3 regions of the Streptomyces sp. NPDC048696 genome follow, and region 2 is predicted to be linked to each of the others. Evidence: riboswitches for the same ligand, from Rfam matches in the RefSeq annotation. Region 2 holds a riboswitch; each other region holds the start of a gene.

Region 1 (9,540 bases), on a different contig from region 2:
CCGCTGCTGAAGTCGAGGATCCGCTTGGCCACTTCGGTGTCGGCGCCGGTCAGATCGAGCAGGACCGGGGTCTGCGCCATCATGTACTCGGCGACCTCGCGCGCGTCCGCGAAGACCTGTACGCGCAGGACGACGAAGCGCCGCTGCTCGACGGCCGCGTACTCGTTGGGGATGGTTCGGTGGTCGACCCGCGACGGCCACTCGTTGCGGCTGCGCAGCGGAACGACCTGGGCGAGCCCCTCCCACTGTTCATCGGTGACGTCGTACCTGCTCACCGGACCACCTCGCCCATGTGCTGTATCTGCATCCGGCCATGATGACGCCGCTCACCCGTTCAGCCCAACTCCGACACGGCTCTGAGCTGTGAAGTTGTCCGGACCGAGGCGTACTAGCGTACGACGGTGGCCGCCACCGCGTCCGCGACCAGGACGAAGAAGCGGGCGTGGGCACGGGCGCTGCACGGTGTCTCGGGGTTCCACGGCAGCACCTGCGACCGGTCCTCGATCGACCGCCAGTGCGCATCGGCGCGCAGCTCCTCGATCGGAGTGGCGTTCACCCGTATGTCCGAAAGGATGATTTCGGCGGGCAGTGCCGCTGCCTCGGCCCAGGTGAGGGTGGCCCAGCTCGCCCCGGTGCCGGCGGGTGGCTCGACGAGATGGACGCCGTGTTCCGCCAGTGCGCGCAGTTCGGGCCAGGCGCCCGGGCGGGCCACATGGACCTGGTCGGTTCCGGCAGGCGACAGGGCGAGCACCCGGGGCCGCCCGGTCGTGTCCGCCGACGCGGACGCGCGCGTAGCGGCCGTCACCGTGCGCAGCCGCCGTCGCGCCGCGTCCAGGAGACGGGCGCCCTCTTCGTGGTGGTCGCCGCCGAGCGAGCGGGCCAGTTCGGTGAAGCGGTCCCTGATCCCGGCCAGGTCGCGCGAGTGCCCGACGTCGATCACGACGACCGGAACGTGCTCCTCAAGGTGCTTGGCGGTCTCAGGGGCGAGCCCGTAGACCTGGCCGCCGCCGTAGCTGACGGCGACCACGAGGTCGGGCCTGCCCTGGAGCAGGGTGTCCAGGTCCAGGGCGTGGCCCGCGCCCAGGTAGCGGATGCTGTCCAGGGGCAGCCCGCCCGCCTTGGCCCGGTCGGGCTCGGCGCCGTCGTGGAAGGAGCCGAAGGCCGCTTGTACGCCCACCCCGTTGTCCCACAGCGTGGCCGCGGCCTGGATGTAGGCGGTCACCCGGGCGGGCGTCCGCCCCGCCGTCGCCCGCTGTCCACGGTCGTCCGAGAACTGCCAGACCGGCTTTTCCATGAGGTCACCCGCTCCTGTACGTGTGCTGCGCGTCGGCGCCAGGTCACGCCGTACGCCCGAGTCGTCCCGCCCCGCCAGGATCCGTACCCGGGTACCTGCCCGGCCAGGCGGCGCGTCACCCCTGTCCGCGCGCTCCGGGCGTCCGCGCCCCGGCGGGTGGAAGCGCTCGACGCGCGGGCCGCGGCACTGCTGGCTAGCGTGGCAGGCCGGACCGACTGTCACACAGGAGAGAGCACTGTCATGGCCGCAGAACCCGAGGGCACTCCGTGTTGGGCCGATGCGATGTTCAGCGATGTCGAGAAGGCGAAGAGCTTCTACAGCGACGTGCTGGGCTGGACGTTCGGCGAGGCCAACTCCGAGTACGGCAACTACACACAGGCGTACGCGAACGGCAAGGCGGTGGCCGCCATCGTGCCGCCGATGCCCGGGCAGGAGGGGCAGTCGGCGTGGTGCCTGTACCTCGCGTCGCCCGATGTCGCCGCGACCGCGAAGAAGATCACGGACAACGGCGGCGAGGTCCTGATGCAGCCGATGCAGGTCGGCGACTTCGGCTCGATGGCCATCGCACGCGAGCCCAGCGGCGCGGTCTTCGGCGTCTGGCAGGCGGGCAGCCACGAGGGCTTCGAGGCCAAGGGGGTGCCCGGCGCGTACTGCTGGGCGGAGTTCTTCACCCGTGATCCGGCGAAGCTGGACAGCTTCCTGCCCTCCGTCTTCCCGTACAGCGCCAAGCAGATGCAGGACGACGCGGCTGACTTCCGGGTCTTCAGTGTGGGCGGCGACATGGTCATGGGGCGGATGAAGATGACCGACGACTTCCCGCCCGAGGTTCCGCCGTACGTCAATGTGTACTTCGCCGTCGACAACTGCGACACGGCCGTAGAAAAGGCGACGAAGCAGGGCGGCATCCTGCGGTTCGGGCCGATGGACACGCCGTTCGGCCGGTTCGCGGCGCTCACCGACTCCCAGGGCGCGGCCTTCTCGGTGATCGACATGTCGACGACGCAGGGCGACATGCCGCAGATGACCGACGTGTAGCGGGACGCACGCAGTACCGGGGAGGGCCTTCACGCGCGCGTGAAGGCCCTCCCCGGCCGTTTCACCGCCCTGCCATCTCCGTCCTCCCCGGCCGTTTCACCGCCCTGCCGTCCCCGCCGTCACCGGCCGGTTCACCTGCCCGCTGTCTCCGCCCTCACGGTGCGGGCCGCCGCGACCAGGTTCTCCAGGGACCGCCGGGTCTCGGCCCAGCCACGGGTCTTGAGCCCGCAGTCCGGGTTGACCCAGAGCCGGTCGGCCGGGACGGCCTCAAGTCCCCTGCGCAGCAGGGCGGCCGCCTCCTCGGCGCTCGGTACGCGCGGCGAGTGGATGTCGTAGACACCGGGGCCCACCTCGCGCGGGTAGCCGGCGGCAGCGAGCTCGTCGGCCACGCGCATATGGGAGCGCGCCGCCTCCAGGCTGATGACATCCGCGTCGAGGTCGTCGATGGCGCGCAGGATGTCGCCGAACTCGGCGTAGCACATGTGCGTGTGGATCTGGGTCTCCGGACGTACGCCCGCGGTGGTCAGGCGGAACGATTCGGTCGCCCACGCGAGGTAGGCCGCGTGGTCGGCGGCGCGCAGGGGCAGTGTCTCGCGCAGGGCGGGCTCGTCGACCTGGATGACCGAAGTCCCCGAGCGCTCAAGGTCGTTCACCTCGTCGCGCAGGGCGAGCGCGACTTGGCGGGCGGTGTCGGCGAGCGGCTGGTCGTCGCGGACGAACGACCAGGCCAGCATGGTGACCGGCCCGGTCAGCATGCCCTTGACCGGCCGACTGGTGAGCGACTGGGCGTACCCGGTCCAGCGCACGGTCATCGGATGCGGCCGGGAGATGTCGCCGGCCAGGACCGGCGGGCGCACATAGCGCGTGCCGTACGACTGGACCCAGCCGTGCTGGGTGGCGAGGTAGCCGGTCAGCTGCTCGGCGAAGTACTGCACCATGTCGTTGCGTTCGGCCTCGCCGTGGACCAGGACGTCCAGGCCCGCCTTCTCCTGGAAGGCGACGACCTCGCGGATCTCGGCCCTGATCCGCTCCTCGTAGCCCTCGGAGTCGATGCGTCCGGCCCGCAGATCGGCGCGCGCGGTGCGGACCTCGGCCGTCTGCGGGAACGAGCCGATGGTGGTCGTGGGCAGCACGGGCAGGCCGAGACGGGCGCGCTGGGCCGAGGTCCGCTGCCCGTACGGCTGGGAGCGGCGGGCGTCCGCCTCGGTCACAGCGGCGCTACGCACGCGTACCGCCGGGTCGCGGGTGAGGGCGGAACCGGCGCGCGAGGCCAGGTCGGCCCGGTTGGCGGCGAGTTCGGCGGCGATGGTGTGGGGGCCGTGGGCGAGCCCCCGGGCGAGCGTGGCGATCTCGGCCGTCTTCTGGCGGGCGAACGCCAGCCAGCGGGCGATCTGCGGGTCGATGTCGCGTTCCGCCGTCGCGTCGAGCGGGACGTGCAGCAGCGAGCAGGAGGCCGCGACGTCGACGCGGTCGGCAAGGCCCAGGAGTGTGCCGAGGGTGGCCAGCGACTTCTCGTAGTCGTTGATCCAGATGTTGCGGCCGTTCACCACGCCCGCGACCAGGCGCTTGCCCGGCAGACCGCCCACGGCCGCGAGGCTGTCGAGGTTGGCGGCGGCCGCTCCCGTGAAGTCCAGGCCGAGGCCGTCCACGGGCGCCTTGGCGAGGACGGGCAGGGCGTCGCCGAGCCGGTCGAAGTAGGACGCGACGAGGAGCTTGGGGCGGTCGGTGAGGCTCCCGAGCACCTCGTACGCGCGCGTGGCGGCTGCCAGTTCGGCGGGTGTGCGGTCCTGGACGAGGGCGGGCTCGTCGAGCTGGACCCACTCGGCGCCCGCCGCCCGCAGATCGGCGAGCACTTCGGCGTAGACGGGCACCAGCCGCTCCAGCAGGGTCAGCGGCTCGAAGTCCGCGGCGACCGAGGGGGCGGGCTTGGCGAGCAGGAGGTAGGTGACCGGCCCGACGAGGACGGGCCGGGCGGCGAGGCCCAGTACGAGCGCCTCGGTGAGCTCGGCGACCTGCTTGGCGGAGTCGGCGCCGAAGACGGTGTCGGGGCCGAGTTCGGGCACCAGGTAGTGGTAGTTCGTGTCGAACCACTTGGTCATCTCCAGCGGTGCCACGTCCTGGGTGCCGCGCGCCATGGCGAAGTAGCCGGCCAGCGCGTCGGCCTCGACGGCGGCGCGGTGGCGGGCGGGGATCGCGCCGACCATCACGCTGGTGTCGAGGACATGGTCGTAGTACGAGAAGTCTCCGCTGGGGACCTCGTGGATGCCGCTGTCGGCGAGCTGGAGCCAGGTGGCGCGGCGCAGCTCGCGAGCCGTGCCGCCCAGCTCCTCGGCGCTGACGCGGCCCTTCCAGTAGCCCTCGACGGCCTTCTTCAGTTCCCGGTGGTGGCCCTGGCGCGGGTAGCCGTACACGGTGGCGCGTGCCGCCGCGGCTGCGGACTCGGTGGTCACGGATCTCTCCTTCGCGAGAATGTCCCGGAACGACCCCGGCACGGGTCGCGGACGCGAAGGGATGACGGACAAGGCGCCACGCGCGCGAAGTGCCGCGCCGATACGCCCGCCGTGCACGCCGACCCGCCCACGAGGTCACCGGGATCTCCGCGCGCAGGTCCGCGCGCGGGCAGCGGGCAGGTCTTCGGACTCGCGGGCGCGCACGCCGGTCTCCCGGCGGACTCCTAGTGGCCGTCGCTTCCCGGACCCGGTCGGGCCCAGTGCGTATGACGGCGGTCGTTCCCGCTCACCGCTGCGGGGCAGTCCCGGATTCCCACCGGGTTCCCTCTTGCGACGCGCCTGCCTGGCGGACAGGGGCGAACCAGCTGCGTGAGCCACCCTACAGAGTGGGTCGGACCACCCGCTCGGGTAATAAAACGGGCCGCCCGCGGCCGATTTCGGCCCCCCTTTGTCGTCTCTCCGACGGCCCGTCCTCGCGCGCGTTGCCGCAGTCGAACACTCATGCTCACACCCTCGGGTCGCGGTTAGTGTGGCCGGTGTAACCACGCACGATCTGCGCGCGTGACATCGACGTAACGGGCATTTCGTACGGTCGGAACACAAGGATCCGGCCGGGACGAGAGGGGACACCCGTTGACCGCACAGGACTCGCGGACCGGCACCGAGCAGGTCCGCACGGTCTGCTCGTACTGCGGTGTGGGCTGCGGGCTGGTCCTCGACATCGGTGCGGGCCCCGACGGACGGCGCACCGTGCTCAAGGCGTCCGGCGACAAGAACCACCCCGCCAATTCCGGCCGACTGTGCACCAAGGGCGCGACCACCGCCGACATGCTGGCCGCGCCCGGGCGGCTCACCACCGCGCTCGTGCGCGGCGAGCGCGGGGACGGGCCCGTTCCCGCCCCGGTGGACGGGGCGATCACCGCCACGGCGCACCGGCTGCGGGCCATCGTCGACGCGCACGGGCCGGACGCCGTCGCGCTGTACGTCTCCGGCCAGCTCAGCCTGGAGGCGCAGTACCTGGCGAACAAGCTGGCCAAGGGATTCATCGGGACCAACCAGATCGAGTCCAACTCCCGGCTGTGCATGGCCAGCGCGGGCAGCGGCTACAAGCTGTCGCTCGGCGCGGACGGCCCGCCCGGCTCGTACGAGGACTTCGACAGGGCGGACGTCTTCCTGGTCATCGGCTCCAACATGGCCGACTGCCACCCGATCCTCTTCCTGCGGATGATGGAACGGGTCAAGGCGGGGGCGAAGCTGATCGTCGTCGACCCCCGGCGGACCGCGACCGCCGCCAAGGCCGACCTGTTCCTCCAGATCGAGCCAGGAGCCGACCTCGCGCTGCTCAACGGGCTGCTGCACCTCCTCCACGAGAACGGGGACACCGACCCCTCCTTCATCGCCGAGCACACCGAGGGCTGGGAGGCGATGGAGGGGTTCCTGGCCGACTACGCCCCCGGCGCGGTCAGCGAGATCACCGGGATCCCCGAGGAAGACATCCGTACGGCGGCGCGCTGGATCGGGGCGGCCGGGGAGTGGATGAGCTGCTGGACGATGGGGCTCAACCAGTCCACGCACGGCACCTGGAACACCAACGCGCTGGTCAATCTGCATCTGGCGACCGGGGCGATCTGCCGCCCGGGCAGCGGGCCGTTCTCGCTCACCGGCCAGCCGAACGCGATGGGCGGCCGCGAGATGGGCTACATGGGCCCCGGGCTGCCCGGACAGCGCTCGGTCCTCGTGGACGCGGACCGGGCGTTCACCGAGGAGCTGTGGGAGCTGCCCGCGGGCACCCTGCGCACCGACGGGGCGGGGCTCGGCACGATCGAGATGTTCCGGCGGATGGCCGAGGGGGACATCAAGGCGTGCTGGATCATCTGCACCAACCCGGTCGCCTCGGTCGCCAACCGCCGTACCGTCATCGAGGGCCTGGAGGCGGCCGAATTCGTCGTCGCCCAGGACGCGTTCGCCGAGACCGAGACCACCGCGTACGCCGATGTGGTGCTGCCCGCCGCGCTGTGGACCGAGGCCGAGGGCGTGCTGGTCAACAGTGAGCGCAACCTGACGCTGGCCCGCCGCGCCGTCGACCCGCCCGGCGAGGCGCTGCCGGACTGGCAGATCATCGCCCGGGTGGCCCGCGCGATGGGGTACGAGGAGGCGTTCGCCTACGCCGACGCCGAGGAGATCTTCGAGGAGATCAAGCGCGCCCACAACCCCGTGACCGGCTACGACCTGCGCGGGATCAGCTACGAGCGGCTGCGGTCCACACCCGTCCAATGGCCTGCCGCGAACGCCGGGGAACCGGACCGCAATCCCATCCGTTATGTGGACGGGAAGGGCGGCGGCCCGGAGTTTCCGACCGCGAGCGGGCGGGCGGTGTTCCACGCACGGCCGCACGTCCCGGCCGCCGAAATGCCGGACGACGCCTTTCCGTTCGTACTCAACACCGGGCGCCTGCCGCACCAGTGGCACACGCTCACCAAGACCGGAAAGGTGAACAAGCTCAACAGGCTCAACCCGGCGCCGTTCGTCGAGATGCATCCGCAGGATGCCGAGGCGCTGGGCATCGCCGACGGAGACTCGGTGGAGGTCGCCTCGCGGCGCGGGCGGGCCGTGCTGCCCGCGGTGCTGACCGACCGGGTGCGGCCGGGGTGCTGCTTCGCGCCGTTCCACTGGAGCGACCTGTTCGGTGAGTATCTGAGCGTCAACGCGGTGACCAGTGACGCGGTCGACCCGGTCTCGCTCCAGCCCGGGTTCAAGATGTGCGCCGTGTCGCTGGTCAAGGTGGCGACGCCGACGGGACCCGTGGCGACGGCGACGGGTGCGGGCGCAGGTGCGAACACCGGCACGGCCGCCGGCGCGAACATCGGTGCGGCCACCGGTGCGGGCGCAGGCACAGACGCAGGCACAGGCACGAGTGCGGGCATGGGCACGAGTGCGGACACGACAGGTGCGTCGGCACACCCGACTCCCCACACATTGGAGGCAATTGACACGAATCCGCCGAGCGGAGCAGGCAGCCCCGCTGCCGTGTTCGGGCTCGACGTCCAACCGCCGGTCCTCGCCGAGCACGAACGCCGATACCTGGCCGGATTTCTCGCCGGGCTGGAATCGGGGGCGCCCGGGGTTCCCGTACTGCCACCGGGAGCGCCGTTCTCCGAGGAGCACGCGCTGTGGGTGAACGGCGTGCTGGCCGGGATGTACTCGCGGGCTTCACGAACCGCCGTGGAGCCGCAGGAGGTGCCCGCCGAGCCCTCGGGCCGTGACGTGGTCGTCCTGTGGGCCTCGCAGACCGGCAACGCCGAGCAGGTCGCGGCCGTCACCGCCGAACGGCTCACCGCCGCCGGGCACCGGACCGCGCTGCTCGCCATGGACGACACCGCCCCGGGCGCGCTGTCCCCGGACGCCGATCTGCTGCTGGTCACCAGCACCACCGGTGACGGCGACGCGCCCGACAACGGCACCGGGTTCTGGGAGGCCCTGGCCGGGGCGGGCGCCCCGCGCCTGGACGGGCGGCGCTATGCCGTGCTGGCCTTCGGCGACTCGTCGTACGACGAGTTCTGCGGGCACGGGCGGCGGCTCGACCGGCGGCTGGACGAGTTGGGCGCGGTGCGGCTGCTCGCGCGCACGGACTGCGAACCGGACTTCGAGGAGCGGGCGCGGGGGTGGCTGGACGAGGTGCTGACGGTGCTCGACGCACCCGCGCCCGGGTCCGGCTCCGCGCCCGGGTCCGGGACGCCCGGCGCACCGGGGGCACCGGGGATGCCTGGCGCGTCCAGCCCGTCCAACTCGTCCGGCGCGCCCGGGATGACGGGCACGGCCGGCACGGCGGGCACGGCGGGCGCCGATGCTGGGCCGCATGCGGCGTCCGTCGCGCGTCCGGCCGGGGCCTCGCTCTCCCTGTCGAGTTCGCGGGCCGCCGCCGTCAGTGCCAAGCTCACCGGGAACTCGCTGCTGAGTCTGCCGGGCGCGGGCAAGGAGGTGCGTCGGTTCACGTTCGACACCCGTGAGAGCGACACTCCGCTCACGTACGCCGCCGGGGACGCGCTCGGCGTGCACCCCGTCAACTCCCCCGCGCTCGTGGCTGAATGGCTCGCGGTGACGGGGATCGACGCCGGGGCGCCGGTCGAGATCAGTGGGCTCGGCGGGGGCGGTGGGGCGGGCGAGGGCGGCCCGGTCGCGTTCGGTACCGCGCTGCGCGAGCATCTGGACATCACCACGGTCAGCCACGACCTGCTGAAGTTCCTCGCCGAGCGCACGCACGACCGTGACCTGCGGCAGTTGCTGCGGCCCGACAACAAGTGGCAGCTGACGCGCTGGTCGTGGGGGCGGCAGGCCATCGACGCGATCGCCGAGTACGGGGTGCGGGCGAGTGCGCAGGAGTGGGCGGGTGTGCTCAAACGCCTGCGCCCCAGGCTGTATTCGATATCGTCCAGCCCGCTGGCCGACCCGTACGAGGTGTCGTTGACGGTGTCGGTCGTCCGGTACGAGAACCGGCTCGGGCGCCCGCGCCAGGGGGTGTGCTCGGCCCTGCTCGCGGACGCGCCGCCGGACACGCCGATGCCGGTGTACGTGCAGCGCACCCGGCACTTCCGGCCGCCCTCGGACCCCGCGACGCCGATGGTGATGGTCGGCCCGGGCACCGGCGTCGCCCCGTTCCGGGGCTTCCTCTACGAGCGCCGGGCGCTCGGCCACACCGCCCCGAACTGGCTGTTCTTCGGGGAGCAGCACCGCGCGAGCGACTTCTACTACGAGGACGAGCTC
Region 2 (9,540 bases):
GTCAAGGTCCATGTCACCGAGGGCGGCGGCTCGTTCGGCCGCAAGCTCTTCTTCGACGCGGCCATCGAAGCGGCCCAGATATCGCAGGCGATGGGCAAGCCGGTCAAGCTGATGTGGCACCGCACGGACGACTTCCGCCAGGGTCGCACCCACCCGATGTCCACCTCCCGGGTCCGGGCGACGTACGCGCTCGGTGAAGTCCTCTCGTACGAGCAGCGGCACACCTCGGTGGCCACCGACTTCGGACACGGGCTCGGCGAGATCATCACCTCGATGGCGGCGAAGCTCCCCGTGGGCGACCTCGCCTTCTCCGAGACGATCTTCGAGCTCACCCAGCAGAGCCCGTACCACTTCGGCGCGACCACCCAGCTGCTCAGCGAGGTGGACAAGGGCTTCAACACCGGCAGCATGCGCAACATCTACTCGCCCAACGTGCGGTGCGCCCAGGAGCTCGTCGTCGACCAGCTCGCGGCGAGGATGGGCAAGGACGCGTACCGGTTCCGCCGCCAGTTCCTCAAGGAGGACCGGGCGCGGGCGGTTCTCGACAAGGTCGCGCAGGTCGGCGAGTGGGGCCGGGAGATGCCGGCCGGCACCGGGCAGGGGATCGCCGTCCACCCCGAGTACCACGGGTTCGTCGCGGTCCTCGCCGAGATCGACTGCCGCCCGGAGACCACGGGCCGGCAGATCCCCGACGCGTACACCGGCCCGCGCGTCACCCGGGTCGTATGCGCGGTCGACGTGGGCCTGGCCGTCAACCCGCGCGGTCTTGAGGCCCAGATGATGGGCGGGATCATGGACGGCATCGCCGTCACCCTCAGCTCCGGTCTGCACCTCAAGGACGGCCACTTCCTCGAAGGCAGCTGGGACAACTACTTCTACACCCGCCAGTGGAACACGCCGCCCGAGCTGGAGATCATCGTGATGCCGCCGACCGGTGAGAAGCCGGGCGGCGCGGGGGAGCTGGCCGTCGCGGGCGCGATGGCGGCCGTCGCCTGCGCCTACGGCCGGGCCACCGACACCATGCCGACCACCTTCCCCATCAACCACGACGGCCCGCTCGGCTTCGAGCCGCTGCCGACCGTGCCCCCGATCCCCGCGTCCCCCACCGACGGCCTCGGCCGCGCCTACTAGGAGCATCCGTGCCTCTGCACACCTTCATCCTCAACGGAAAGCCGGTCTCGGTGGACGTCGAGGACGACGTACGGCTGCTCTGGGTGCTGCGCGACGTCCTGGGCGTGACCGGACCGAAGTACGGCTGCGGCCTCGGCGTCTGCCAGGCCTGCACCAGCCACATCAACGGCAAGGCGTTCAACCCCTGCTCCGTGCCGGTCAAGGACATCGGCCCGACGGACGAGGTGACCACCATCGAGGGCCTGCCCGCCACGGTCGGCAAGGACCTGCACCCGATGCAGGAGGCGTGGCTGGAGTACGACGTGGCCCAGTGCGGCTACTGCCAGCCCGGCCAGATCATGGCCGCCGTCGCCAAGGTCCGCCAGGCCCGCGCCGCCGGTCATGAGATCGGCGACGCGGACTTCGACGAGATCCGCAACATCTGCCGCTGCGGCACCTACCACCGCATCCGCGAGGCGATCAGAGCGGGAGCGAAGAACTTCTAGAGGTCCACCTGCTTCCAGAGGTCCGCCTGAAACGCACCGTTCACGAAGTGACACACAGCGTGGCGGCGGGCGCCCGGTAATCTCGTGCGAACAGCCACGGGGCGGGCGTCAGCCCTGGTATGCAGGGGGATAGTCAGCACTCGTGGGATGATCGCCGCGTTGGTCCGGAGAGCGTCAAGCCTTGATCACGGTTCGGTAAATTTGGAACCCTTGTCCAGGCTTTGTCCATCCCCGGAGGCGGAACACGACCGTCGTGCCCCGAGGGGCAGAAGCAAGCCGGAGCCATCTGATGTCGCACGCGTCCACCCGGACCAGGAGCGAGACATACCAGTCCCAGGGCCACCGCCGCGCCTCCAAGGCCCGGAGGTGGTTCTTCGTAGTGGCGTCCGTTGTCCTGCTGGGAGCGATCGCCTGGCCGGTCATGAGCTACTTCCAGATACCGCCCTTCACGGACAAGGGCGACCCGATCTCGTACGGCAAGATCGACAACAAGCCCGGCGGAGCCCAGCAGCAGCCCGCGGACTCCAAGACGCTGATGCCGACCGGGCCGGACGCCAAGTTCAAGATCTCCAGCACGCTCAGCAACGGCACGCACGTCGGTGTCACGACGATCACCGGCAAGAAGTCCGGCTTCACGGGCAAGGTGTGGGTCTGGGCGCCGAAGGAGTACGACGACCCGAAGTACGAGAAGAGCGGCTTCCCCGTGCTGATCGCGCTTCCGGGCGGCCCCGGCTTCCCCAACAACTACTGGATGGACAACAACCTCAAGCTGGAGTCGTCCATCTCCAAGTGGGCCGAGTCGGGCAAGGGCAAACCGTTCCTGCTGGCGATGCCGGTGCTCAACCCGAAGCCCGACGACGGCGGGCTCTACTGGGACGGCAGTGACATCCCGAACCAGCCGAAGATGGGCACCTGGCTGACCGAGGACGTGCCCGAGCTGATGAAGGAGAACTTCCGGACGATCAAGTCGCGGGACGGCTGGGCCTTCATGGGCTCGTCCTCCGGCGGCTTCGCGGGCCTCAAGGCCGTGTTGAAGCACCCGGACAAGTTCAAGGCCGTCATCGCCTCGGGCCCGGACATCGTGCCCGACTCGCGGCTGTGGAACGGGCACCCGAAGGAGAAGGCCGAGAACAACCCCGAGGTGCTCTCCAAGCAGCTGATCGCCGCCAAGGGGCCGGACGTCTACCTCGCGTTCCAGTACGGGACGAAGGAGAAGTCCGTGATCCCGAAGGTGGACAAGTACATCGCCACCTACGGCAACAAGGGGCCGATCCACACGCATCTGGAGGTCATCCAGGGCGGTCAGCACAACGCGGTCACGTACATCAAGGGGATGGACGAGAGCAGCATGGCGTGGATCAGCGAACAGATCGAGGGGCCCACTGCCGCGCCGTGACGCGGGGTGTGAGGTGTGAGAGGTGAGCGGCGGCCGGGCGGATGACCGGCCGCCGTTTTCCGTGCGGCGCTCAGGCCGGGGTGCGGCGCATACGGGCACGGCGGCGCAGTACGCCGACGGCGCCCAGCGCGAGGGCCCCGGCGACCGCCGCTCCGATCAGCCACGGGCCGGAGTGCGAGACCGGCTCACCGGCCACGGTGACCTCCCCGGTGACGGGCCGACGGCCGTGGCCGGGGACCACGGTGAGCGGGTACGTCCCCGGCCGCAGATCGTGGCGCAGGGTGATGTGCCCCGCGAACAGCGTGGAGCCGTCGTCGCACTTGCAGCCGGGGTCGTCCGGGCTCTGCGTCCTGATGGTCACGTCGTGCTCGAAGGCGGGTGACCTGACGACGCGGGAGCCCCCGCTCTGGTCGAAGTGGTCGTCCGCGAGCACGACGACGACCCTGCTGCCCGGCCGTACGGGGTCGCCCATGCGCAGGGAGGGCGTGAGCACGCCGAACCGGCGGATCGTGAGCGAGTTGACCGGCGCGACCTCCAGCGGCGCCGTGGCGACGGCCCGGCCGTGGCTGGTGGCGGTGAGCGTGTACGTACCCGGCGCGGTGTCGGCGCGTACGGGGTAGCCGCCCGCCGCCGGGAGGAGGGCGGAGTTCCGGGAGCCCTTCCCGTCCGGGGTGAGGCGGATCGGCTTCACCAGCGCGGGCGAGGTGACGGTGACCTCGTCCCACCCGGCGGGCATGTCCCGGATGCCGACGCCGAAGGAGTCACCGGCCTCGACCCGGGCGCCGTTGAAGAAGTCCAGCCGCGGCCCGGAGGCGGCGCTCGCGGGAGCCGTGGGTGCGGGAGAGTCGGCCGAAGCGCCGGAAGCGGGGCCCCACCAGGGGGTCAGCAGGGCGAGACCGATGACCGCCGCCGCCCGAACCGTCCTGCGCGACACGTGTTTGCCTCCCCGGACTCTTCCCCTGCCGGGAAGCGTTCACCGGCTTCTGCCCGGAAGGGCGCTCACGGGACAAGAGCCCGGTCGACCCCTGCCGGTTGCGTCGCTTTAACCATCCTTTGCCGTACGGTCGGTGGGCGCGTCGGCACCGTCGGGGCGGCGAGGCCGTCAGCTGCCGGGTGGTGTCCCGCCGCCCAGGTCCGGATGACACAATCCGCTGGGCACGAGGGCCCCGTGCCACCGATGATCCGCCCGTCCCCCTTGATACGGAGTTCCGGCCATGTTCCAGCACCGCACCGCGCTCCGGCGCGCCCTGTCCCGCAGTGCCGTCGTCGCCGGGCTCGCGGCCGCCGGGCTGCTCACCGCCACGGGCGCGGCGTTCGCGCACGTCACCGTGCACGCGGACAACGCCGCCAAGGGAGCCACGGACGGCGTCCTGACCTTCCGGGTGCCCAACGAGGAGAGCGGCGCGGACACGACCAAGATCCAGGTGGTCGTGCCCACCGACCACCCGGTGCTCTCCATGCTGGTGACCCCCGAGGGCGGCTGGACCGCGCAGGTGACCACCACCAAGCTCAAGACCCCGGTCAAGACCGACGACGGCACGATCAGCGAGGCGGTCTCGGAGATCACCTGGACCGGCGGCACCATCAAGCCCGGCCAGTACCAGGACTTCCATGTCGCGTACGGCCAACTGCCCGACAGCGCCGACCAGCTGACCTTCAAGACGCTCCAGACGTACTCCGACGGCAAGGTGGTCCGCTGGATCGACGCGAGCCACCCGGGCCAGGACGAGCCCGCGAACCCGGCGCCGGTGCTCAACCTCACGCAGCCGTCGCCCCAGCCGTCCAAGCCGGGCACCCAGCCGTCCGCCTCGACCGCCCCCCGGGCGGCCGCCAGTGCGTCCGCCAGCGACTCCACGGCCCGGGGAATCGGCATCGCGGGCCTGGTCGTCGGAGTGCTCGGCGTGGCCGCGGCAGCCTTCGCCATCCGCAGCGCCAGGTCCGCACGCGGCTGATCCGTCTCGGGGTGGGGGCGGGTCCGGTCAGGGGAGTGAGGGGCGGCCGGCGATCGCGTCGTAGACCCTGACGCGCAGACGGCGGCGCCAGCCCTCGCGCTCCTCCCGGACCCGCGCCCGTTCGGCCTTGCGGCTGCCGGGCGGGTAGTGGGCCCGGGCCCAGGGCGAGCCGGGGCGGGCCAGGCGCAGGGCGCCGACCACGGCGAACAGCGGGACGAGGACGCCGAGCAGGCCGGTGAAGGCCTTGCCCTTGCTCAGCGCGACCAGCGCGAAGGCCGAGTTGACGCCGACCACGACCGCGTACGTCCAGCCGGATACGGGAGCGCCGTTCACCGAGGCGTCGTTGACGCCGAACGGCGCGGCTCCCAGCAACAGCAGTCCGCAGACCGCCGCGCCGAGCACCACGGTGTCGACGGAGAGCCGCCCCTCCTCGGACCAGTAGACGTCCCGCAGATGCAGGATCAGGGCGAACTCGTCGAGTACGAGCGCCGTGCCGATGCCGAAGAGTGCGGCCTCGATCTCGGCCCACGGGCGCTCGCCGCCGATCGGCGAGGCGAGGCCGAGACCGCCGATGATCATGAAGACGACGCCGAAGACCACATGGTGGATGTGGAGCCCGCCGGGCGTGACGTTCCTGGGCCACCAGGAGACCTCGGCGCGGATCATCCGCACGCTGAACCGGATGAAGAAGAACGCCCCCAGGAAGCCGAGCAGCAGGAACAGCAGCGGCTGTTTGCCCGGGTCCAGGATCTCGCGCCGGTACCAGTCGCCCATGGGTCAGGCCCGTCCGCCGGGCCGCTGCCGGTCGTCCATGCGGTCGGCCCCTTCCCGTGCCCGTCGCGCTGTGCGCAGCGTAACCAGGGCCGGGCGGACCGGCACGTCGAGGCGCTGTCCGAGGCGCCTCGACGCGGCCGGGCCCGTACGTCAGCCGGTGGCGCCGCGCGTGCGCGCGAGCCGGGCTTCGAGTCCGTCGAGTACGCAGTCGAGGCCGTCGGTGAAGCCGTCGTCGCGGGCGCTGTCCACCTGCTGCTCGCGCTGAAGGGCGTAGAGCCTGCGCAGCCTGGGGTAGGGCTCCACGGCCCGTTCGGCGGCGGGCCACAGGCCGGTCACCCACTCCTGCTCGCTCATACCGCTGCGGGCGAGCGTGGTGAGCCAGGCGGCCTCGGTCGTCGACACTCCGATGGCATACGCGGCGACGGCGTTGACGGCTCGGTCGGCCGCCTCCAGGGTGAACCCGGCCCGCTCGAACACGCCGAGCAGGCCCTCGGACATCCGCATCATGTTGGGCCCGAGCGCGGCCACCCCCGCCTCGCCGAGCACCGACACGATCCACGGGTGGCGGTGGAAGGCGGAGCGCAGGCTCTGGGCGCAGTGGGTGGCGGCCGCGCGCCACTCGTCGGGCGTGTCCGTGGTGTCCGGGACCTCGATCTCGCCGTAGATCTCGTCGACGACGAGCTCGATGAGCTCGTCCTTGTTCGCCACATGGGTGTAGAGCGAGGTGGCGCCGGCGTTGAGGCGGCTGCCGAGTTTGCGCATGCTGAGCGCGTCGATGCCCTCCGCGTCGAGCAGTTCGAGGGCGGCCGAGACGATGTGGTCCCGGCTCAGCGACGGCTGTTCACGCTTGCGGCGCTGGGGGCGGGTCCACACCGAGGGGATGCTCCGCGTCGGCTGGGTTTCGGCCGGCATCCGGCCTCCTCTCTCTCGCGCTCCAGGGTATCCGCTCGACGGCACGTTGTACGTGGCCACGAACGCCGTACGCAGCACGAACAGTGTGTGGCGCGGAGCCGGTCCGTCCGTCTTCGATGGCGGCACCCTCGGCGGCCCGACCTCGCCGGCTGTTCCGGAGCAACTGCCTCCACTTACCGGGACTTGCAGGTCAGGCGGACCCCACCTACGGTTGGCGGGCCGTGGTGTTCGGGAAGACCGGTGCAAGACCGGAGCGGCCCTCGCCACTGTGATCGGGTCCCACGTCGTTCAGGCCATGAACGGCTTCGGGTAGCCCGCCCCGTTGTGCCACTGGTGCCCGCGAGGACACCGGGAAGGCTGGGGCGGTGCGACACCCCGTAAGCCAGGAGACCGGCCACGGCATCTCGCGAAATGATCCACGAGGTGCTGGAGCGTGAACGAATGACCCTGCCCACTCCGTTTCACTGGCGGCGTGAGGACACCGTCCGAACTGCCTGGCTGCTGGCGGTGATAGCCGCCCTGCACATCGTCGCGTTCGGGATCCTCTTCCTGCTGGTGGTGCCGCGCCACTACGAGGTCGGCTCGAAGACGTTCGGCCTCGGCCTCGGCATCACCGCCTACACCCTCGGCATGCGCCATGCCTTCGACGCCGATCACATCGCGGCGATCGACAACACCACCCGCAAACTGATGGCCGACGGCAAGCGGCCGGTGTCGGTGGGCTTCTGGTTCGCCCTCGGGCACTCCAGCGTGGTGGTCGTGATGGCCGCGCTGGTCGCCGGAGGCGCCCAGCTGGCGGGCACCCTGATGAACGACGACTCGCGCACCCACCAGACGCTGGGCGTGGTGGGAACCACCGTCTCCGGCTCGTTCCTCTACCTCATCGCGGCGCTCAACCTCGTCGCTCTCGTCGGCATCCTGCGGGTCTTCCGGGCGATGCGCGCGGGCACGTACGACGAGGTGGAGCTCGAACAGCACCTGGACTCACGCGGGTTCATGAACCGCGTCCTGGGACGCTTCACCAAGTCGATCACCCGCCCCGGCCAGATGTACCCGCTGGGCTTCCTCTTCGGGCTCGGCTTCGACACCGCGACCGAGGTCACCCTGATGGTCATGGCGGGCTCCGGCGCGGCGGCCGGACTGCCCTGGTACGCGGTCCTGTGCCTGCCCCTGCTGTTCGCGGCGGGCATGAGCCTGTTCGACACCATCGACGGTACGTTCATGAACTTCGCCTACCAGTGGGCCTTCTCCAACCCGGTCCGCAAGGTGTTCTACAACCTCACCATCACCGGGCTCTCGATCGCGGTGGCCTTCCTGATCGGCACGATCGAGCTGGTGGGCGTGCTGCACGACAAACTCGACCTGAGTGACGGGCTCACCGGCTGGGTCTCCGGACTCAACCTGGACAACGTCGGGTTCATCATCGTCGGCCTCTTCGTCGCCGTGTGGGCCGCGGCCCTGGCGTACTGGCGGCTGGCCAGGGTCGAGCAGCGCTGGGCGGTGCGGGTCGCCCCGGGGGGTGCCGTGCCCGGCCAGGGCCGGGCGGGTGCGGCACCCGAGGGAGCCGCGCACGACGGGGCGCACGACGGGACCGCACCCGCCGCGGACGTCATCTGAAGGCGACGACGTCGGACTTCGCCCAGTCGGCGAACGGTAGGTGGCTGGTCGCGCGGTTCCCCGCGCCCCTCAAGGGGCGCGGGGAACCGCGGACTTCTGCATGTCCGGGAGGTCAGGTGGCGTCCCGCTCCACCGGGATCCACAGTGCCGCGTCGGCGTGTCCCGCCCGCTCCTGCGGGTACCGCACGCGCAGTATCTCCGGCCCCGGCCTGCTCCGGTACGGGTTGGAGGGGAACCACTCCGTGAACACGTCCCGCCACATGTTCTGGAGCGCCTGCGGGAACGGTCCGGAGCTCTCGAAGACGGCCCACGTACCGGCCGGGACGGTGAGCGCGTCCAGGTCCTCGGGCGGGGTGAGCCCGGTCACCACCGCGTGGTAGTAGTCGAGTTCGGTACCCTCCGCGCGGCTCGGGTCGATGTCGTCGGTGACCGAGACGATCCCCTCGGGTTCCTGGTCGGACAGACCGCTGATCCGCTGCACGGTCTCCTGCCCGAGGTCCTGGATGAACCCGGCGATCGCCGGGTTCACGCCCTCGTGCACCAGCGGGACCCGGGCCTTCTTGCCGACCACCCGGAACTCGTCCTTCTCCACCACTCGGTATCGCATACTGCTGCTCCCTTCGACGATGAGACGGAAGGACATCCGGGGCTGGGAGTGCAGAGCCGCACCGGTGCGGCGGGCCTCGCCGGGCCCGACACCGTGCACGGCCCGGAACGCCCGGGCGAACGCCTCGCCCGAGCCGTATCCGTAACGGACCGCCACTTCCAGCAACGTCCGCTCGTCGGAGAGCACTTCGGCACCCGCGACGGTCATCCGCCGACGCCTGATGTACTCCGAGAGCGGCATCCCGGCGAGCGCCGAGAACATACGCCGGAAGTGGTACTCCGACGTCGCCGCGATCCGCGCCAGCTCGGCCGCCTCGATCGACCGGTCGAGATGGGCCTCGATGTGGTCCATGGCCTGATTGAGCCGTTCCAGCACCCCGGCCTCCTTCCTTGTGATCACCACGTTAGGAAGGACCCACTGTGCCCGACCCGACATCCTGTGCCCGAATCGGTCGGGTGGAGTTCACGGGTACGCGCGCACATACGTACGTCGGTCCGGTCCCAAGGAAATGGGGTCCCGTCGCCCTGCGACGCACGCACCGGCAGATCCACCGGACAGGCCCTGGCCGGATCAGCTCAGCGGCTTCTCCAGGATCGCCTTGCGGTGGCTGAAGGTCTCGATCGAGTAGCGGCCGTGGTAGTTGCCCATGCCGCTCTCGCCGACGCC
Region 3 (9,540 bases), on a different contig from region 2:
GCTCACCGGCCCGTACGGCCTGCTGCTCGCCCGCTCCGGAAGGCTGCGGCTCGCCGCCCTCGGCCGCCTCGGGGCGCGCGGGGGTGTCCCCGGCGCCGCCGTCCTGCGACGGCCCGTCGTTCTGCGGCGGCTGCCCGCCGCCACCGCCCGGACCGTCCGGATCCGGGTCGTCGTCCCCGTCCGGCTCCCCGAACTCCTGCAGGGTGTCGTCGAGTTTGTCCTCGTCGAGGCCCGGCGCGTCGAACGGGTTGCGGCGCCTGCGGTGCGGCAGCGCGAGCAGCGCCGCCTGCCGGACGTCCTCGGCGAGCACATCCGTACGCCCCGCCCACGCGGCCAGCGCGGTCGCGGTGCGGGCCATCACGATGTCGGCCCGCATGCCGTCGACCTCGAAGGCCGCGCAGGTGGCCGCGATCTGCCGCAACGCGCCGTCGCCGAGCCGGACTTCGGGCAGCAGCGCCCGCGCCGCGACGATCCGCGCCCGCACGGCCGCTTCCTCGTCGGCCCAGCGCGCCGCGAAGGCGGCCGGGTCGTCGTCGTACGCGAGCCGCCTGCGGACCACTTCGACCCGCTGGTCCGGCTCCCGGGAGGCCGCGACCTCGACGGTCAGCCCGAACCGGTCGAGGAGCTGGGGCCTGAGCTCCCCCTCCTCCGGGTTCATGGTCCCGACCAGCAGGAAGCGCGCCGCGTGCCGTACGGAGACGCCCTCGCGCTCCACATACGAGGCGCCCATGGCGGCGGCGTCGAGGAGCAGGTCGACCAGGTGGTCGTGGAGGAGGTTGACCTCGTCCACGTACAGGATCCCGCGGTGGGCGTGGGCGAGCAGCCCGGGCTCGAAGGCCTTCACGCCGTCCGCGAGCGCCCGCTCGATGTCGAGCGCGCCGACCAGGCGGTCCTCGGAGGCGCCGACCGGCAGCTCCACCATCCGCGCGGCCCGCGCCGCCCCGGTCCCGGCCTCGTGCGGCCCGTCCGGGCAGGCCGGATCGGGGCCGGCGGGGTCGCAGGAGAACCGGCATCCCGCTATCACGTCGACCTCGGGCAGCAGCGCCGAAAGCGCCCGCACGGCGGTCGACTTGGCGGTGCCCTTCTCGCCGCGTACGAGGACTCCGCCGACCGCCGGGGACACGGCGTTCAGCAGCAGTCCGAGCCGCAGATCGTCCTGCCCGACGATCGCGCTGAACGGATAAGGCGTGCTCATGCGTCGTCACCCTCCAGGTCGCCCTCAAGCTGCAGATAGGTCGCGCGCAGCTGCTCCAGCGTCTGTGCGTCCGGCTCGGCCCACAGCCCCCGGTCCGCCGCCTCCAGCAGCCGTTCCGTGATGCCGCGCAGCGCCCAGGGGTTGGACTTGCGCATGAACTCCTGGTTCTCCTCGGAGAACACGTACTCCGCCGACAACTTCTCGTACATCCAGTCGTCGACCACCCCCGCCGTCGCGTCGTACCCGAACAGGTAGTCCACGGTCGCGGCCATCTCGAAGGCGCCCTTGTAGCCGTGGCGCCGCATCGCCGCCATCCAGCGCGGGTTGACCACGCGCGCGCGGAAGACGCGGTGGGTCTCCTCGCCCAGGGTGCGGGTCTTGATCTGGTCCGGTGTCGCCGAGTCGCCCACATACGCCTCGGGCGACTCACCCGTCAGATGCCGCACCATGGCGACCATGCCGCCGTGGTACTGGAAGTAGTCGTCCGCGTCGACCAGGTCGTGCTCGCGCGTGTCGACGTTCTTCGCGGCCACCGCGATCCGGCGGAACGCCGTCTCCATGTCGCCCCGGGCCGCCCGGCCGTCGAGCCCGCGACCGTAGGCGTAGCCGCCCCAGACCGCGTACACCTCGGCGAGGTCCGCGTCGCTGCGCCAGTTGCGCGCGTCGATCAGCGGCAGCAGGCCCGCCCCGTACGCGCCCGGCTTGGAGCCGAAGATACGGGCCGTGGCGCGGCGGCGGTCGCCGTGCTCGGCCGTGTCCTCGTCGGCGTGCGCCCGGACGTAGTTGGACTCGGCCGGCTCGTCGAGCTCGGCCACCGTCCGTACCGCGTCGTCGATCAGGCCCACCACATGCGGGAACGCGTCCCGGAAGAAGCCCGAGATGCGGACCGTGACATCGATGCGCGGGCGGCCCAGCTCCGCGACCGGCACCACCTCGAAGCCGGTCACGCGGCGCGACGCGTCGTCCCACACCGGGCGACAGCCGAGCAGCGCCAGGATCTCGGCGATGTCGTCGCCCTGGGTGCGCATCGCGGAGGTGCCCCAGACGGTGAGGCCCACCGACTTCGGGTACGCCCCGGTGTCCGCGAGGTAGCGCGCGATCAGCGAGTCGGCCAGCGCCTGGCCGACCTCCCACGACAGCCGGGACGGGATCGCCTTGGGGTCGACCGAGTAGAAGTTCCGGCCGGTCGGCAGCACGTTGACCAGGCCCCGGGTGGGGGAGCCGGACGGGCCCGCCGGGACGTAACCGCCGTCAAGCGCGCGCAGGATGTGGGTGATCTCGTCCGTCGTACGGGCCAGGCGCGGCACCACCTCGCGGCAGGCGAACTCCAGGACCGCGACCGCGTCCGGGAGCTCCGTACCCAGCACGTCGCCGACCAGCGCCCCGCACGCGGACGCGTCCCAGGAGCGCTCCTCCATGCCCTGTGCCAAGCGGCGGCACAGCTGCTCCAGGAGGTCGATCGCGTCGGCCGCCGTACGGGCCGGGCCGTCGACCAGGTCGCTGAGCTCGACCGGGACCTTCACCGGCGTTCCCGGCTCGGCGAGCAGCTCCTTCTCCACGAGGCCGAAGTGCTCGGCCAGCGAGGCGCGCAGACCGGGCAGCGCGTTGGCCTGGCCGCCCCAGACCTGGGAGGCGCGCAGCACCGCGAGCACCAGGTTGACCCGGGGCTCGGCCTCCGGGCCGCCGCCCAGGATGTGCAGGCCGTCGCGGATCTGGACGTCCTTGATCTCGCAGAGATAGCCGTCGATGTGCATGACGAACTCGTCGAAGTCGCCGTCGTCCGGCTGCTCGTCGACATGCAGGTCGTGGTGGAGCTCGGCGGCCTTCACCAGCGTCCAGATCTGCGCCCGCACCGCCGGGGCCTTCGTCGGGTCGAGGTCGCTGACCAGCGCGTACTCATCGAGCAGCTGCTCCAGCTTGGCCAGGTCGCCATAGGTGTCGGCGCGGGCCATCGGCGGCACCAGGTGGTCCACGACGGTGGCGTGGCCGCGCCGCTTGGCCTGGGTGCCCTCGCCCGGGTCGTTGACGATGAACGGGTAGACGAGCGGGAGGTCGCCCAGGACCGCGTCCGGGCCGCAGCCCGACGACAGGCCGAGGCCCTTGCCCGGCAGCCACTCCATCGTGCCGTGCTTGCCCATGTGGACGATCGCGTCGGCGCCGAAGCTGTTCTCCAGCCAGCGGTACGCCGCCATGTAGTGGTGCGAGGGCGGCATGTCCGGGTCGTGGTAGATCGCGATCGGGTTCTCGCCGAAGCCGCGCGGCGGCTGGATCATCACGACGACGTTGCCGAACTGGAGGGAGGCCAGCACGATGTCGTCGCCGTCCACATACAGTTGGCCCGGCGGCTCGCCCCAGTGCTCCAGCATGCTGTCGCGCAGCTCGGGCTCCAGCTTCTCGAACCAGGCTCGGTAGTCGGCGAGCGGCACGCGCGCGGGGGCGGCGGCCAGCTGCTCCTCGGTCAGCCACTCCACGTCGTGGCCACCGGCGTTGATCAGCCGGTGGATCAGCTCGTCGCCGTTGTCCGGGTGGCCCTCGACCCCGTACCCCGCGTCCCGCAGCGCGTCCAGGACGCGGACGGCGGAGGCGGGGGTGTCCAGGCCCACCGCGTTGCCGACGCGCGAGTGCTTGGTGGGGTAGGCGGTGAAGACGAGCGCCAGCTTCTTCTCGGCGTTCGGCTTGTGCTTCAACTTGGCGTGCCGTACGGCGATTCCGGCGACGCGCGCGGCCCGCTCGGGGTCGGCGACGTAGACCGGGACGTCGTCCGGGCCCTGCTCCTTGAAGGAGAACGGGACCGTGATCAGCCGTCCGTCGAACTCGGGGATGGCGACCTGCATCGCGGCGTCCATGGGGGAGACGGCGGCGTCCGACGCCTCCCAGGCGGCCTTGGACGAGGTGAGGCAGAGCCCCTGCAGCACGGGGACGTTCAGGTCGGCCAGGGCGCCGATGTCCCACGCCTCCTCGTCGCCGCCCGCGCTCGCCTGGGAGGCGGTGGTGCCGCCCGCGGCGAGGACGGTGGCGATCAGCGCGTCCGCCTTGGCCAGCTCTTCGTAGAGCGCGTCCTCGGCGCCGCGCAGTGAACTCACGTACACCGCGAGGGCGTTGGCGCCCCGGTCCTCGATCCTCTCGCAGAGCACATCGACGAACGAGGTGTTCCCGGAGAGCTCATGGGCGCGGTAGAAGAGCACGCCCACGGTGGGGCGACCCGGCACGTACGCGCGCGTGCCGTGCACGCCCCACTCCGGCATCTTCTGCGGCTCCGCGAAGCCGACGCCCGTGAGCAGCACGGTGTCGGAGAGGAACCGGGCCAGCTCCACGAGGTTGCCGGGGCCGCCCTCGACCAGATAGCGCAGGGCCTCCGCGACCACACCGGCCGGGACCGACGACTCGGCCATCAGCTCCGCGTCCGGCACGGACTCACCGCCGAGCAGCACGGTCGGGATCCCGGACGCCTTGAGCGCCGCGAGCCCGTCCTCCCAGGCGCGTTTGCCGCCCAGCAGGCGCACGACGGCCACGGACGCGCCCTCGATCAGCGCGGGCAGCTCCTCGGCCACGTCGATACGGGTCGGGTTGCCGATCCGGTAGGGCGCCCCGGAGGCCCGGGCCGCCAGCAGATCCGTGTCGGCGGTCGACAACAACAGCACAGTGCTCATGCGGGTGCTCCAGGTGCGATGAAGGGAAGTCCTGCGGGCGCGCCCTGCTCGATGAGGCGCATCAGCGCGTCCGTGTCCGCGTGTTCTTCGATGAGGTCGCCGAGGCGGTCCAGCTGCTCTTCGCGCAGCGCGCCGAACGACGTGTCCGGGGCGGGCACGAAACGCCGGCCTGCGGCGCTCGCGACCCGCTCCAGGAACCGTCGCCTGAATCCGTCGCTCTCAAGTGACCCGTGCCAGTGCGTCCCCCAGACCGCACCGACCCGGCATCCGTCCAAGAAGGCTTCCCCGCCAAACACTTCCGCGACGCCGTGGTGGATCTCGTATCCGTCCACGCGCTCGCCCAGCGCCTCGCCGGTCGGCCGTGCAAGTGTCTTCTCGGCCGCGAACCGCACCCGCACGGGCAGCAGTCCGAGACCCGTCACGGAACCCGCCCGTGACTCGACCTCGTCATCGATGTGCTCACCGAGCACCTGGAACCCGCCGCAGATCCCCAGCACCGGACGCCCCTCGGCCGCCCTGCGCGCCAGCTCCCGCGCCAGCCCCCGCTCCCTCAGCCATTCCAACGCCCGGACCGTGCCCCGGGTTCCCGGCACGACGACCAGATCCGCGTCGGCCAGTTCCTCGGGCCGGTCCACGAACCGTACGACCACGCCGGGTTCGGCGGCGAGCGCGTCGACGTCGGTGAAGTTGGACATCAGCGGGATCGCGCAGACCGCGACCCGCAGCACGTCCTCGCCCACCGGCGGCGCGACGACCGACTCGCGCACGGCGCCGCGCAGGGAGACCCGCAGGCCGTCCTCCTCGTCGATGCCGAGCCCGTGCGCGTACGGCAGGATCCCGTACGTGTGCCGCCCGGTGAGGCCGCGCAGCATGTCGATGCCGGGCTGGAGCAACGAGACGTCGCCGCGGAACTTGTTGACGATGTACCCGGCGACCAGCGCCTGGTCCTCGGGGCTCAGCAGCGCCGTCGTACCGAAGAACGAGGCGAAGACCCCGCCCCGGTCGATGTCGCCGACCACGACCACCGGGAGCCTCGCGGCGCGCGCGATGCCCATGTTGACGATGTCGGTACGCCGCAGGTTGATCTCGGCCGGACTGCCCGCCCCCTCGCAGATCACGGCGTCATATGTGCCCCGCAGCCGCTCCAGACAGTCCACGACGGTCCCGAGAAGCGCTTCCTGGCGCCCGCCGTGGTAGCCGCTGGCGCTCAGTTCGCCCACCGGCTTGCCCATCAGTACGACCTGGCTCGACCGGTCGCTCCCCGGCTTGAGCAGCACGGGGTTCATCAGCGCCGACGGCTCCACGCGCGCGGCCTGGGCCTGCATGGCCTGGGCGCGCCCGATCTCGGCGCCCTCGCGCGTGACGAAGGAGTTGAGGGACATGTTCTGTCCCTTGAAGGGCGCCACTTTGACGCCCTGGCGCACCAGCCACCGGCAGATCCCGGCGGTGACGACGCTCTTCCCGGCGTCGGACGTGGTGCCCGCGACCAGCAGTCCGCCCCTCATGTACGTACCTTCCTCACCGCGATCGCCACTCCCAGCGCCAGCCAGCCCACCCGCCGCGACAGCCTCACCGCCCGCTCGATGTCCGGAACTTCCACGGCCCGCCCGCCGTTGTTGAGCACGGGACGGTGCTCGACCCTGCCGCCGTAGGAGAGGGTGCCGCCGAGGCGTACGCCGAGGGCGCCCGCGAACGACGCCTCGACGGGGCCGGCGTTGGGGCTCGGGTGCTTGCGGGCGTCGGCCCGCCACGCGCGCGCGGCGGCGCGCGGCGCGCCCCCGGCGGCCACGGCGAGCGCGGCGGTGAGCCGGGCGCCGGGCCAGCCCGCCACGTCGTCCAGGCGTGCCGAGGCCCACCCGTAGCGCAGATGGCGCGGCGAACGGTGACCGACCATCGCGTCCAGGGTGTTGACCGCCCGGAACGCCACCAGGCCGGGCACCCCCGCGAGCGCGCCCCACACCAGCGCGCCGACCACGGCGTCGGAGGTGTTCTCGGCGACGGACTCGACGACCGCGCGCGCGATGCCCGGCGCGTCCAGGGACTGCGGGTCGCGCCCGCACAGATGCGGCAGCCGCGCGCGGGCGGCCTCGGTGTCCCCGGCTTCGAGCGCCGCGCCGATCGCGCGCGCCTCCCGGCCCAGCGAAGTGCCGCCCACGACGGCCCAGGTGGCGGCGGCGGTCAGCGCGACGGACGCGGCGGGACGGCCGCGCGTCGCGCGCGTGGCGAGCAGCGCGGCGCTCGCGGCGCCGCCGGCGCACACGGCGGTGTGCAGTGCGCCCCAGCCCCGGTGGTCGCGCCACAGCGCGCGCTCGACGGCGGCCGCGGCGCGGCCGAACGCGGCGACCGGGTGCCCCCGGCGCGGATCGCCCAGGAGCAGGTCGCCGAGGAGCCCGGCGGTGGCGCCGTACGCGAAAGTGCGATCGGCACGCATGGGGTCAGTCCGCCGCGATGCCGCGGAGAGCTCCGGTACTTCTGGGGGGTGCCGGCAACAGGCAGGCGCGCATGGCGGTATGTCCTCACTCAGGGTGTCCGCGCCCTGGTACGACGTCGACCGGCGGTGAGAGTTCCTGGCTCACGGGGTTCATTCCCCGATGACAGTGGCGGGACCGCGCCGGATTCGCACCGGCTTCCTCTTCTGCCGCCGTAAATGGCTCGGGCAGTCCACCACGCCCGGCAACGCCCGTCAACTCGCTGCTGACCTGCGACGGGAGAGTGTGCCGAGGCACACAGCGAACCGCCCTCCGCAGGGAGCGGAGGGCGGTTCGGGAGACGCGTGGGACGTCGCCGCTACTTGGCGACGATCAGGTTGATGCCGTACGCGACGGCCGCCGCGCAGAGCGCGAAGCAGGCGTAGGCGGTGGTGCGGGCCAGGGCGACGTTGCCCTTGCCGGACGCGGCCGACTGCTGCTTGCTGAGGCCGACGATCCCGACGGTGAACAGGCCCACCAGGCCGACGGTGACGATGAGGCTGACACCGAAGACGGTGCCGAGAGCTGCCCAGTCGATGTGCATGACGATTCCTTAGAGGGTGCGCGGCCGGGTCAGACGGCGGCCGGGCGGGCCGGGTCGGCGGGGGCCACTGGGGCCGGGGCCGGGATGGTGGCCGTCAGATCGGCGGCCACGGCGGCGACGGTCGGGGGCGGGGTGACCGCGGCGATCGCGGTGGTGACGACACCCGCGGGCTCGGCCGGGGCCTCGGTCACGGCGTCGGCCGGGGTGTTGGTGACGTCGGCGTGCGAGACCGGCTCGCGGCGCGACAGCTTCCAGATGAAGCCGGAGCCACCGACCAGCAGGATCGCCACCAGGACGATGCCCCAGGTGCCCTGGCCGGTCAGGAACTCGGCGCCGGCGCCGACCAGACCCGCGGCCGGCAGGGTCAGGCCCCACGCGACGAACATCCGGGTCGCGGTGGACCAGCGGACCACACCGCCCTTGCGGCCGAGGCCGGCGCCCATCACGGAGCCGGAGCAGACCTGGGTGGTGGAGAGCGAGAAGCCGAGGTGCGAGGAGGCCAGGATGACGGTCGCGGCACCGGACTGGGCGGCGAAGCCCTGCGGCGGCGCGAGCTCGGTCAGGCCCTTGCCCATGGTGCGGATGATGCGCCAGCCGCCGAGGTAGGTGCCCATGGCGATGGCCATGCCGGCCGAGACGATGACCCACATCGGGGGGTTGGCGCCCGGGTGCAGCACACCGCCGGTGACCAGGGCGAGCGTGATGATGCCCATGGTCTTCTGCGCGTCGTTGGTGCCGTGGGCGAGCGAGACGAGACCGGCGGAGGCGATCTGGCCCGCCCGGTAGCCCTTGGCGGTGGCCTTCTCGGCAGCCGGGTCGACGTTTCGGTTGATCCGGTACGTCAGCCGCGTGGCCAGCATCGAGGCGACGCCCGCGACGATCGGCGCGGCGACGGCGGGCAGCAGCACCTTGGTGACGACGGTGGAGCCGTTGACCGAGGACCAGCCGGCCGACATCACGGCCGCGCCGATCAGACCGCCGAACAGGGCGTGCGAGGAGCTGGACGGCAGGCCGAGCAGCCAGGTCACCAGGTTCCAGAGGATGGCGCCGACGAGCGCCGCGAAGATCACCTCGGTCCTGATGCCCTTTTCGTTGATGATCCCGCCGGAGATCGTCTTGGCGACCTCCACCGACAGGAACGCGCCGACCAGATTGAGCGCCGCGGACATGGCCACGGCGGCTTTGGGCTTCAGGGCGCCGGTCGAGATGGTCGTGGCCATCGCGTTGGCGGTGTCATGGAAACCGTTCGTGAAATCGAACACTAGAGCTGTCACGACCACAATGGCGAGCAGCAGCGTGATGTGTTCCATTTACCCAGGCAATCGTTCGACGTCAGTGGCTGGACGAACGTAAGTAACCTGGATGAACGGAAGGTGAACTGGACCGGGCTTCATGGTGTCTCTGACCGGTTTTTGCTGGGGTCAGGCTCTGACAAACCCCGTGAACAGGCCAAACAGCCCATAGAAGAGATTCTGCTCACTCCCCGGCACGGCGTCCGGGAGCTGCGAGGATCGCGTCCATGGGAGAGACGGACCACCACGAACCGACCGCCGCCGCCTGGGCCGAGCTGACCGCGGCCGCGTGCCGGACCGCGGCGGAAGGCCTGGTCGTGGGCACCTCGGGCAATGTCTCCGTACGGGTCGGGGACCTGGTCCTCGTCACCCCCACCGGGGTCCCCTTCGA

The links. Region 2 has a riboswitch for cobalamin ahead of ACGFRG_RS18205 (HoxN/HupN/NixA family nickel/cobalt transporter). Riboswitches for the same ligand answer to the same signal wherever they lie in the genome.
Region 1: it holds a riboswitch for cobalamin, as region 2 does, so the genes downstream of both, metE (5-methyltetrahydropteroyltriglutamate--homocysteine S-methyltransferase) here and ACGFRG_RS18205 (HoxN/HupN/NixA family nickel/cobalt transporter) in region 2, are expected to answer to the same signal.
Region 3: it holds a riboswitch for cobalamin, as region 2 does, so the genes downstream of both, ACGFRG_RS11620 (cobalamin biosynthesis protein) here and ACGFRG_RS18205 (HoxN/HupN/NixA family nickel/cobalt transporter) in region 2, are expected to answer to the same signal.

The regions. Positions count from the first base shown of each region.
Region 1 is NZ_JBICVJ010000017.1:83,122-92,661, reverse strand. Features, by position in the region: gene ACGFRG_RS29990 (cell division protein SepF) at 1-275, opposite strand, end outside; gene ACGFRG_RS29985 (ABC transporter substrate-binding protein) at 389-1,294, opposite strand; gene ACGFRG_RS29980 (VOC family protein) at 1,535-2,329, shown strand; gene metE (5-methyltetrahydropteroyltriglutamate--homocysteine S-methyltransferase) at 2,461-4,779, opposite strand; cobalamin riboswitch at 4,958-5,109, opposite strand; gene ACGFRG_RS29970 (molybdopterin-dependent oxidoreductase) at 5,413-9,540, shown strand, end outside.
Region 2 is NZ_JBICVJ010000008.1:13,458-22,997, forward strand. Features, by position in the region: gene ACGFRG_RS18170 (molybdopterin cofactor-binding domain-containing protein) at 1-1,131, shown strand, start outside; gene ACGFRG_RS18175 ((2Fe-2S)-binding protein) at 1,140-1,616, shown strand; gene ACGFRG_RS18180 (alpha/beta hydrolase-fold protein) at 1,906-3,012, shown strand; gene ACGFRG_RS18185 (hypothetical protein) at 3,083-3,946, opposite strand; gene ACGFRG_RS18190 (YcnI family protein) at 4,227-4,964, shown strand; gene ACGFRG_RS18195 (hypothetical protein) at 4,992-5,738, opposite strand; gene ACGFRG_RS18200 (TetR/AcrR family transcriptional regulator) at 5,889-6,650, opposite strand; cobalamin riboswitch at 6,856-7,064, shown strand; gene ACGFRG_RS18205 (HoxN/HupN/NixA family nickel/cobalt transporter) at 7,062-8,267, shown strand; gene ACGFRG_RS18210 (AraC family transcriptional regulator) at 8,380-9,249, opposite strand; gene ACGFRG_RS18215 (aldehyde dehydrogenase family protein) at 9,445-9,540, opposite strand, start outside.
Region 3 is NZ_JBICVJ010000004.1:548,284-557,823, forward strand. Features, by position in the region: gene ACGFRG_RS11605 (putative cobaltochelatase) at 1-1,195, opposite strand, end outside; gene cobN (cobaltochelatase subunit CobN) at 1,192-4,845, opposite strand; gene ACGFRG_RS11615 (cobyric acid synthase) at 4,842-6,350, opposite strand; gene ACGFRG_RS11620 (cobalamin biosynthesis protein) at 6,347-7,276, opposite strand; cobalamin riboswitch at 7,384-7,526, opposite strand; gene ACGFRG_RS11625 (hypothetical protein) at 7,633-7,857, opposite strand; gene ACGFRG_RS11630 (anion permease) at 7,887-9,167, opposite strand; gene ACGFRG_RS11635 (class II aldolase/adducin family protein) at 9,377-9,540, shown strand, end outside.